Actinacidiphila yeochonensis CN732: one gene and its partner. The main gene of each other region encodes a partner of the protein of the gene in region 2 in a complex. Links are inferred from orthologs where the notes say so. Each region holds a gene or a part of one and is shown on either strand. Other genes may lie near its edges.

Region 1 (5,028 bases), on a different replicon or contig from region 2:
GGCGAGCAGCCGCAGCGAGGCCTGGGCCGCGCGGGTCAGAGCGGCATACTCCAGCTCCTCGATGTCGTCGGACACGTACCACTCGCGCAGGCCCGGGGTGACGGCGAAAGCGTCCAGCGGGGCCGGGCCCAGCTCACCCGCCGTGAACGCGTCGGCGAGCGTGGCCAGGGTGGTGGGAATGTAGACGCGCATGGCGTGAAGCATACGTGTGCCCCCATGTTCAAGGGTGAATCCGGGTGACCCCCCGAACGGCCCTGCCGGCCCTTTGCCGCCGCTGCCAGGCCGCCCGTACAACCGGCCCCACGAACCAGCAGACGAGCTTGGGGGTCGACCCGTGCAGACCACTCCGCCCCGCCGCCCGGCGGCGCCCGCCCAGACCACCGTCCGAACCGTCGGCCGCGCACCGTCTCCGGCAGCCCGCCCGGCCCAGGAGGGGCGTCCCCTGGGACCGGTCCGCCAGGCCCGGCAGGCGCCGTCCGCCGGCCCCGCCGGCACCGCCCCACCCGGCCGTGCGGACTCCCGGCGCCCCTCGGCAGGTCAGCCCCGCGGGCGGGCGGGCGCGCTGCCGCCGCACCTGTGGTTCGCCCAGCAGCTGCTCGACGTCCTGACCGGACGGCGCCCGCTGACCACGCTGGCGGGCCGGGTGCGCGGGGAGGCGTACCAGCGGCTGTGGCAGCTGCACGCGGACCGGGCCGACTGGCGGGACCTGGCCCGGGGCCGCACCCCGTACGTGCTGCGCTGCCGGGCCGTCACGACGTACAGCGGGGCGCTGGAGGTCGCCGCGGTGGTGGCCCTGGACGAGGACCTGGTGCGGGCCGTCGCCTTCCGGCTGGAGCCCGGCAGCGGCCACACACCCGGCTACGGCAGCCGGCGCTGGCACTGCACGGACGTGGCCGCCCGCTGAGCCGCCCCCTGAGGGACGGCCCGGCGGACGGCCACAGACCCGTCATCCCGCCGCGCGGCCGGTGCCGCGCCGCGCGCCCGGCTACTTCTTGCGGCGCCGACCACCCTTGGCGGCCCGGCGGCGCTCCGCGCGGGTGGTGCCGTCCGCGTCGTCGGAGCCGCCCGAGCCGCCGGCCACGCCGGCCTCCTCGAACTCGCCCTCCACGACGCCGCCCTCGCCGTCGACCGTCGGCGCGGAGAAGTGCAGCCGGTCCGCGCGCTTCGGCGCCTCCAGGCCCTTGGCCCGGATCTCCGGCTGCTTGACCAGCGACGGAGCCTCGGTCGCCGCGTCCTCGGCCGCCGCGTCCTCGGCCACCGGCACCTCCTCGACCTGCTGCTCCACCTGGACCTCCAGGTTGAACAGGTAGCCGACGGACTCCTCCTTGATGCCCTCCATCATGGCCGTGAACATGTCGTAGCCCTCGCGCTGGTACTCGACCAGCGGGTCGCGCTGCGCCATGGCACGCAGGCCGATGCCCTCGTGCAGGTAGTCCATCTCGTACAGGTGCTCACGCCACCTGCGGTCCAGCACCGACAGCACCACGCGCCGCTCCAGCTCGCGCATGATCTCCTCGCCGAGCTGGTTCTCCCGCTCGGAGTACTGCTCGTGGATGTCGTCCTTGACCGACTCGGAGATGAACTCGGCGGTGATGCCGGCCCGGTCGCCGGCCGCCTCCTCCACCTCCGCGATGGTGACCTTGGCCGGGTAGAGCTGCTTGAAGGCGCCCCACAGCCGGTCCAGGTCCCAGTCCTCGGCGAAGCCCTCGCGGGTCTCGGCGTCCACGTAGGCGTCGATGGTGTCGTTCATGAAGTGCTGGACCTGCTCCTGGAGGTCCTCGCCCTCCAGGACGCGGCGGCGCTCGCCGTAGATGACCTCGCGCTGCCGGTTGAGCACCTCGTCGTACTTCAGGACGTCCTTGCGGATCTCGAAGTTCTGCTGCTCGACCTGCGACTGGGCGGAGGCGATGGCGCGGGTGACCATCTTGTTCTCGATCGGCACGTCGTCGGGCACGTTGGCCATGGACATCACCCGCTCGACCATCTGCGCCTTGAACAGCCGCATGAGGTCGTCGCCGAGGGAGAGGTAGAAGCGGGACTCGCCCGGGTCGCCCTGACGGCCGGAGCGGCCGCGCAGCTGGTTGTCGATCCGGCGCGACTCGTGCCGCTCGGTGCCCAGCACGTACAGCCCGCCGAGCTCCTTGACCTCTTCGAACTCGGCCTTGACGGCCTCCTCGGCCCGCTCCAGGGCCCCGGGCAGGGCCGCCGCCCACTCCTCGGCGTGCTCCACCGGGTCCAGGCCGCGCTGGCGCAGCTCCGCCTCGGCGAGGTCGTCGGGGTTGCCGCCGAGCTTGATGTCGGTACCGCGGCCGGCCATGTTGGTGGCGACGGTGACCGCGCCCTTGCGGCCGGCCTGGGCGACGATGGTCGCCTCCCGGTCGTGCTGCTTGGCGTTGAGCACCTCGTGCGGGACGCCGCGCTTGGACAGCTGCGCCGACAGGTACTCGGACTTCTCCACGGACACCGTGCCGACCAGGACCGGCTGGCCCTTCTCGTGCTTCTCCACGATGTCGTCCACGACGGCGGCGAACTTCGCCTCCTCCGTGCGGTAGATGAGGTCGGGCTTGTCCTCCCGCGCCACGTCGCGGTGCGTCGGGATCGGCACCACGCCGAGCTTGTAGATCTGGTGGAACTCCGCGGCCTCGGTCATGGCCGTACCGGTCATACCGGAGAGCTTGGAGTAGAGGCGGAAGAAGTTCTGGAGGGTGATGGTGGCCAGGGTCTGGTTCTCGTCCTTGATGTCCACCCCCTCCTTGGCCTCGATCGCCTGGTGCATGCCCTCGTTGTAGCGGCGGCCGGCGAGGATACGGCCGGTGTGCTCGTCGACGATCATGACCTCGCCGTCCATGACGACGTAGTCCTTGTCGTTCTTGTAGAGCTCCTTGGCCTTGATGGCGTTGTTGAGGTAGCTCACCAGCGGGGTGTTGACCGACTCGTAGAGGTTGTCGATGCCCAGCCAGTCCTCGACCTTGGCGACACCGGACTCGTGGATGGCGACGGTGCGCTTCTTCTCGTCGACGTCGTAGTCGCCCGTCTCCTCCTTGCCCAGGGAGCCGGCCTCACCGCGGTCGAGCCGCTGCACCAGGCGCGCGAAGTCGCTGTACCACTTGGTGGCCTGGTCGGCGGGGCCCGAGATGATCAGCGGGGTGCGGGCCTCGTCGACGAGGATCGAGTCGACCTCGTCGACGATCGCGAAGTTGTGGCCGCGCTGCACCAGCTCGTCCTTCGACCACGCCATGTTGTCGCGCAGGTAGTCGAAGCCGAACTCGTTGTTGGTGCCGTAGGTGATGTCGAAGCCGTACTGGACACGGCGCTCGGCCGGCGACATGTTGGCGAGGATGCAGCCGACTTCGAGGCCGAGGAACTTGTGCACCCGGCCCATCCACTCCGAGTCGCGCTGCGCCAGGTAGTCGTTGACCGTGATCAGGTGGACGCCCTTGCCGGAGATGGCGTTCAGGTACGCCGGCAGCGTGCCGACCAGGGTCTTGCCCTCGCCGGTGCGCATCTCGGCGACATACCCCAGGTGGAGCGCGGCACCGCCCATGATCTGCACGTCGTAGTGGCGCTGGCCCAGCACCCGCTTCGCCGCCTCGCGGACGGTGGCGAATGCCTCCGGCATCAGGTCGTCGAGCGACTCGCCGTCCTGGAAGCGCTGCTTGTACTCGTCGGTGAGCGCCCGCAGCTCGGCATCGGAGAGGTCGACGAAGTCCTCTTCGATGGAATTGACCTGGTCCGCGACTTTTTGCAGCTTGCGCAGGATCTTGCCTTCACCTGCACGCATGATCTTGCTGATGACGGACACGTAGGATGACTCCTTGCCGGTCGGGCCTGCACGCGACTGCCGCGCGGGGCACAGCGCGGGTCCTGACTGCCTGGCCCTGCTGCACCGGCCATCGTAAGCGAGGACACTGGGAGGCCGGGAGGCCCGGCGGCGGCAAAACGGTTTTCCCGGTGCAAGCGGCTCGGCGATACTCGGCGGTCAGCTCCGGCCCGCCATCCGAAAGGTACGCCATTGAAGCCGCCGACACTGACCACCGCGCGCCTGGTCCTGCGCCCGCTGGGCCCCCAGGACGCCGACGCGGTGCACCTTGCCTGCCAGGACCCGGACATCCCGCGCTGGACCTCCGTTCCCCATCCGTACACCCGTGAGATGGCGGAGGACTTCGTCTCCGAGCGGTGCCCTGCGGGGTGGCGCGACGACACCGTGTACAACTTCGGCCTCTTCACGCCGGACGGCGCGCTGGTCGGCTCGATGGGGCTGGTACGGCTCCAGCACCTGGACGCCGCGCAGCGGCAGGCGGAACTGGGCTACTGGACGGCCAAGGAGTGGCGCGGCCGGGGCCTGACCGCGGAGGCGGGGCGCGCGGTGTGCGCCTGGGCCTTCGACGAGCTGGGCGTGGAGCGCCTGGAGTGGTTCGCCGAGGCCGGCAACGAGGGCTCGCGCGCGGTGGCGCTGCGGATCGGCTTCGTGATGGAGGGCGTGGTGCGAGCGAAGATCGTCCACGAGGGGACCCGGCGCGACGCGTGGAGCGGCTCGCTGCTCCCCTCCGACTGGGGGCGCGCCTCCGGGACGGCGTACCTGCCGCATCCGGGTCCGCACGGACGGTGAACGGACGGTGGGACGACCGGGACGACCGGAGCGACCAGCGGGGCGGAGGGGCTCGGCGGCGTTCCGCGGCGGCGGTTCCGCGGGTGACGCGGTGGGACGAGCGGGGTGACCCGTGACCCGGGTGACGCGCGCGGCATCGGGGCGCGTGCGGAGTCGCTCGGGCCGCGAAGGGCCCGGCAGTCAGGCCCGGAGGTCCGGCCCGGAGACGGCCCCGAGGTCAGCCCGGCCGGATTGTCAGTGGCCGGTTCTAGGGTGTCCGCCATGACAGCGCTGCCTCAGCCCGCCGTGTCCCTGTCCGCAGACGAGGCCCGCAGGATCGCCCTGCGGGCGCAGGGCCTGCTCGGGGCGCCCGACCGGAAGGCGGGGGTGCGCGGGGTGCTCCGCTCGCTCGGCGCGGTCCAGCTCGACACGATCTCGGT
Region 2 (4,590 bases):
GATGCCGTACTTCCCGGCGGCCGGACGGGGCTGGCGGCGGATGTAGGACTCGATGGCCTGCGAGATGTCGTCCAGCCGGCTGCCCTTGCGGAACGCGGCGATGCCGGCCCACATGGACTCCTCGGTGACCCGGCTGAGCTCGGCCAGCTCCGGGTCGTGCCCGGTGCCGACCAGGGTGGTGTAGGCGGCGTCGCCGTGCCAGCCGTCGACGATGGCCCCGCAGTCGACGGCGATGATGTCGCCGTCCTTGAGGATCGTCTGCCGGTCGGGGATGCCGTGCACGACCACGTCGTTCACCGAGGTGCAGATGCTGGCGGGGAAGCCGCCGTAGCCGAGGAAGTTCGGCTTGGCCCCGTGGTCGGCGATCACCTTCGCGGCGACCTCGTCGAGGTCCTTCGTGCTGGCACCCGGCACCGCGGCGGCCCGGGTCGCCTCGTGGATGGCGGCGACCACCAGCCCGGCCCTGCGCATCGTGGCGATCTGCTCGGGGGTCTTGATCTCCAGCATCACGGCTGACGCCCTTCCTGCCTGCTGTCCTTGCTGCAACCATACGGCCGTGGCGCCCACCGGGGCGCCACGGCCGTATCGGGAACCTGTCCCGCGTTTACGCTCTGGGTCCTGCCGCGCGCGCTACGCGCTGCGCCGCTGCTCGCCGCCGGCCCGCAGGGCCGTCATGGCGCGCTCGGTGACCTCGGCCACCGCGCCGAGCGCGGAGATCGTGACCACCAGGCCCTGCTGCTTGTAGTAGTCGATGATCGGCTCGGTCTCACGGTGGTAGACCTCAAGCCGGTTGCGCACCTTGTCCGGAGCGTCGTCGTCACGGCGGTAGAGCTCGCCGCCGCACTCGTCGCAGACGTCCTCGACGGCCGGCTTCTTGTAGTCGACGTGGAAGACGTGCGCGCTGTCGTTGCGGCACACCCGGCGGCCCGCGATGCGCTTGACCACCTCGTCCTCGGGGACCTCCAGGTCGAGCACGCCGTCCAGACCGATGCCGTGCCCCGCCAGGTACACGTCCAGCGCGCGGGCCTGGGCCTCGTTGCGCGGGAAGCCGTCGAGCAGGAACCCGTTGGCCGCGTCCGCCTGCTCCAGCCGGTCCTCGGCCATCCCGATGGTGACCTCGTCGGGCACCAGGTTCCCGGCGTCCATGTACGCCTTGGCCTGCTTGCCCAGCTCGGTGCCCTGGCTGATGTTGGCGCGGAACAGGTCGCCCGTGGAGATGTGCGGGATCGAGAGGTTCTTGGCGAGGAACGCGGCCTGCGTCCCCTTGCCTGCGCCCGGCGGGCCGACCAGGACGATTCGCATCAGCGGAGGAACCCTTCGTAATTACGCTGCTGGAGCTGGCTCTCGATCTGCTTCACGGTCTCCAGACCCACACCGACGATGATGAGGATGCTGGTACCGCCCAGCGGGAAGTTGCCGTTGCTCCCGTTGAAGATCGCGATCGCGACCGTCGGCACGAGGGCGATGAGACCCAGGTACAGCGAACCCGGCCACGTGATGCGGTTGAGCACGTAACTCAGGTACTCAGCGGTGGGGCGACCAGCCCGGATACCCGGGATGAACCCACCATACTTCTTCATGTTGTCGGAGACTTCCTCGGGGTTGAAGGAGATCGCGACGTAGAAGAAGGCGAAGAAGACGATCAGCAGGAAGTACGCCGCCATGTAGGCGGGGTGGTCGCCCTTGGTGAAGTTGCGGCTGATCCACTGCGCCCAGCCGGCCGTCGACCCGGAGAACTGGACGACCAGCGCCGGGATGTAGAGCAGCGACGAGGCGAAGATGACCGGGATGACACCGGCCTGGTTCACCTTGAGCGGGATGTACGTCGAGGTGCCGCCGTAGGAGCGGCGGCCGATCATCCGCTTCGCGTACTGGACCGGGATGCGGCGCTGCGCCTGCTCGACGAAGACCACCAGGCCGACCATCGCCAGGCCGATGGCGATGACCGCCAGGAACTCGACCCAGCCGCCCGCGATGTGGCCGGCGACCTTGATGCCCCACAGGGAGCCGGGGAAGCCGGCCGCGATGGAGACGAACATCAGGATCGACATGCCGTTGCCGATACCGCGGTCGGTGATGAGCTCACCGAGCCACATGATCATCACGGTGCCGGCCGTCATGCAGGTGACCATGGTGACCGTGGTGAAGATCGACTGGTTCGGGACGATGTCGTTGCCCTGGGTACAGGTCGAGAAGAGGTTGCCGGAGCGGGCCGTCGCCACCAGGCCGGTGCCCTGGAGCACCGCCAGGGCCACGGTGAGGTACCGCGTGTACTGCGTGATCTTGGTGGTGCCCGCCTGGCCCTCCTTCTTCAGGGCTTCCAGACGCGGGATCACCACCGTCAGCAGCTGGAGGATGATGCTCGCCGTGATGTACGGCATGATCCCCAGCGCGAAGATCGTCAGCTGGAGGAGCGCGCCGCCACTGAACATGTTGACCAGGCCGAAGAGGCTGTTGTTGCCCTTCGTCTGCTGGACACACGCGTTGACGACACTGAAGTCGATTCCGGGCACCGGTACGTGCGCGCCCAGCCGGTAGACCACCACGATACTGAGCGTGAACAGCAGCTTCTTGCGCAGGTCGGGCGTCCTGAACGCCCGGGCGAACGCGGTGAGCACGGTGCCTCCTGCACCCCCCGCGCCACGGCGGAAGGACGGTCACGTTTGAAGATCTGACGGATACGGGCCCGAGTCACCTTACCGGCGTGGCGGCCCCGGTAGGAATGACCCATCGCCCAGTGATAATTCACAGAAACGAACGACCGGGAACGCCCAGGAGTTTCTGGGCGCCCCCGGTCGGGTGGTGCAACGGGCTCAGACGAGCTCGGTGACGGTACCGCCGGCGGCGGTGATCTTCTCGCGGGCGGAGCCGGAGACCGCGTCAACGGTCACCTGCAGCGCCACCGAGACCTCGCCGGTGCCGAGCACCTTGACGAGCTGGTTCTTCCGCACGGCGCCCTTGGCGACCAGGTCGGCCACGGTCACCTCGCCACCCTCGGGGTAGAGGGCCGCGATCTTGTCCAGGTTCACGACCTGGTACTCGGTGCGGAAGGGGTTCTTGAAGCCCTTGAGCTTGGGCAGCCGCATGTGCAGCGGCATCTGCCCACCCTCGAAGCGCTCCGGAACCTGGTACCGGGCCTTGGTGCCCTTCGTACCACGACCGGCCGTCTTGCCCTTCGACGCCTCACCACGACCAACACGGGTCTTGGCGGTCTTGGCGCCGGGGGCCGGACGGAGGTTGTGGACCTTGATCGGGTTGTCGCCCATGATCAGTCGACCTCCTCAACCGTGACGAGGTGGCGGACGGTGTGGACCATGCCGCGGATCTCCGGGCGGTCCTCCTTGACCACGACGTCGTTCAGCCGCTTCAGGCCGAGCGAACGCAGGGTGTCACGGTGGTTCTGCTTGCTGCCGATGTAGGACTTGGTCTGCGTGACCTTGAGACGCGCCATCACACACCAACCCCGGCCCGGGCGCGCAGCAGCGCGGCGGGCGCCACGTCCTCGATCGGCAGGCCACGGCGGGCGGCGATCTCCTCGGGGCGCTGAAGCCCCTGGAGCGCGGCCACGGTGGCGTGCACGATGTTGATCGCGTTGTCCGAGCCGAGGCTCTTGGACAGCACGTCGTGGATGCCCGCGCACTCCAGCACGGCACGCACCGGGCCACCGGCGATAACACCGGTACCGGGCGAAGCCGGCTTGAGCAGCACGACGCCCGCGGCCTTCTCACCCTGGATCGGGTGCGGGATGGTGCCCTGGATACGGGGGACCTTGAAGAAGTGCTTCTTGGCCTCCTCAACACCCTTGGCGATGGCGGCCGGCACCTCCTTGGCCTTGCCGTAGCCGACACCGACGGTGCCGTCGCCGTCGCCCACCACGACCAGCGCGGTGAAGCTGAAGCGGCGGCCACCCTTGACAACCTTGGCGACGCGGTTGATCGCGACGACCCGCTCGACGTAGGCGGTCTTCTCGGCCTGCTGGCCGCCGTCCCGCCGGTCCTTGCGGTCCCGTCGCTCGCCACCGGCACCGCTTCCGCGGCGCTGGGGTCCAGCCATTGGAATTACCTCTCCCTGTTGAACGCGTTTTCCGCTAGCTACGCAGCGGCGTCAAGCCGCTGCTGCGACGGGCGGCTCAGAACTTCAGGCCGGCCTCACGGGCGGCGTCCGCCAGGGCGGCGATGCGCCCCGCGTACTGGTTGCCGCCGCGGTCGAACACGACGGCCTCCACGCCCTTGGCCTTGGCGCGCTCGGCCACGAGCTGGCCGACCTGCTTCGCCTTGGTGCTCTTGTCGCCGTCGGTGCCGCGGATGGACGCGTCGAGGGTCGACGCCGACGCGAGCGTGTGGCCCGCGAGGTCGTCGATGACCTGCGCAACGATGCCGCGGTTGGACCGCGTGACGACCAGGCGCGGACGCTCGGCCGTACCGTTGACGCGCTTGCGCACGCGGATGTGACGGCGCTTGAGCGCCGCACCCTTGTACGCAGAGCCCTTGGCGATCTTGACTCCGTATGCCATGGCTACTTACCAGCCTTTCCGACCTTGCGGCGGACGACCTCGCCGGCGTACTTGACGCCCTTGGCCTTGTACGGGTC

The links. The genes of interacting proteins can lie anywhere in the genome.
Region 1: the proteins of secY (region 2) and secA are in contact, whole or in part, in a crystal structure (PDB 3DIN), measured with the Thermotoga maritima proteins. The link is inferred for Actinacidiphila yeochonensis CN732 from one-to-one orthologs. Residues at the interface, in WP_004081795.1 of Thermotoga maritima: Glu108, Gly109, Glu110, Glu111, Ala236, Glu237, Arg238, Arg239, Ile240, Thr241, Ile242, Gln243, Tyr244, Ala245, Arg246, Arg247, Val248, Thr249, Gly250, Arg251, Arg252, Val253, Tyr254, Gly256, Ala257, Ser258, Thr259, Tyr260, Leu261, Pro262; in WP_004082002.1 of Thermotoga maritima: Glu261, Ala262, Arg263, Lys300, Ala301, Arg302, Thr303, Ile304, Ile305, Leu323, Tyr324, Asp325, Pro326, Val329, Ser330, Tyr333, Ile336, Lys340, Phe345, Val349, Glu363, Phe364, Tyr374, Ser375, Gly376, Gly377, Glu393, Ile395, Thr482, Ser483.

What each region holds. Positions count from the first base shown.
Region 1 is NZ_JQNR01000003.1:1,266,786-1,271,813, forward strand. What follows is about bases 786-4,130. They hold secA (preprotein translocase subunit SecA), read right to left. Parts: upstream 3,803-4,130; coding sequence 986-3,802; downstream 786-985. Other genes in these bases: BS72_RS32030 (Rv3235 family protein), read left to right, coding at 786-904; BS72_RS06855 (GNAT family N-acetyltransferase), read left to right, coding at 4,013-4,130. Outside these bases: BS72_RS06840 (DUF6912 family protein), read right to left, coding at 1-192; more of BS72_RS32030, read left to right, coding at 335-785; more of BS72_RS06855, read left to right, coding at 4,131-4,609; BS72_RS06860 (winged helix-turn-helix domain-containing protein), read left to right, coding at 4,871-5,028. UniProt on the Escherichia coli protein: Required for protein export, interacts with the SecYEG preprotein conducting channel.
Region 2 is NZ_JQNR01000005.1:1,948,123-1,952,712, reverse strand. The notes cover bases 461-3,367. They hold secY (preprotein translocase subunit SecY), read right to left. Parts: upstream 2,619-3,367; coding sequence 1,302-2,618; downstream 461-1,301. Other genes in these bases: rpmD (50S ribosomal protein L30), read right to left, coding at 3,269-3,367; rplO (50S ribosomal protein L15), read right to left, coding at 2,814-3,266; BS72_RS20255 (adenylate kinase), read right to left, coding at 631-1,302; map (type I methionyl aminopeptidase), read right to left, coding at 461-507. Outside these bases: more of map, read right to left, coding at 1-460; more of rpmD, read right to left, coding at 3,368-3,451; rpsE (30S ribosomal protein S5), read right to left, coding at 3,451-4,053; rplR (50S ribosomal protein L18), read right to left, coding at 4,130-4,513; rplF (50S ribosomal protein L6), read right to left, coding at 4,516-4,590. UniProt on the Escherichia coli protein: The central subunit of the protein translocation channel SecYEG. Consists of two halves formed by TMs 1-5 and 6-10.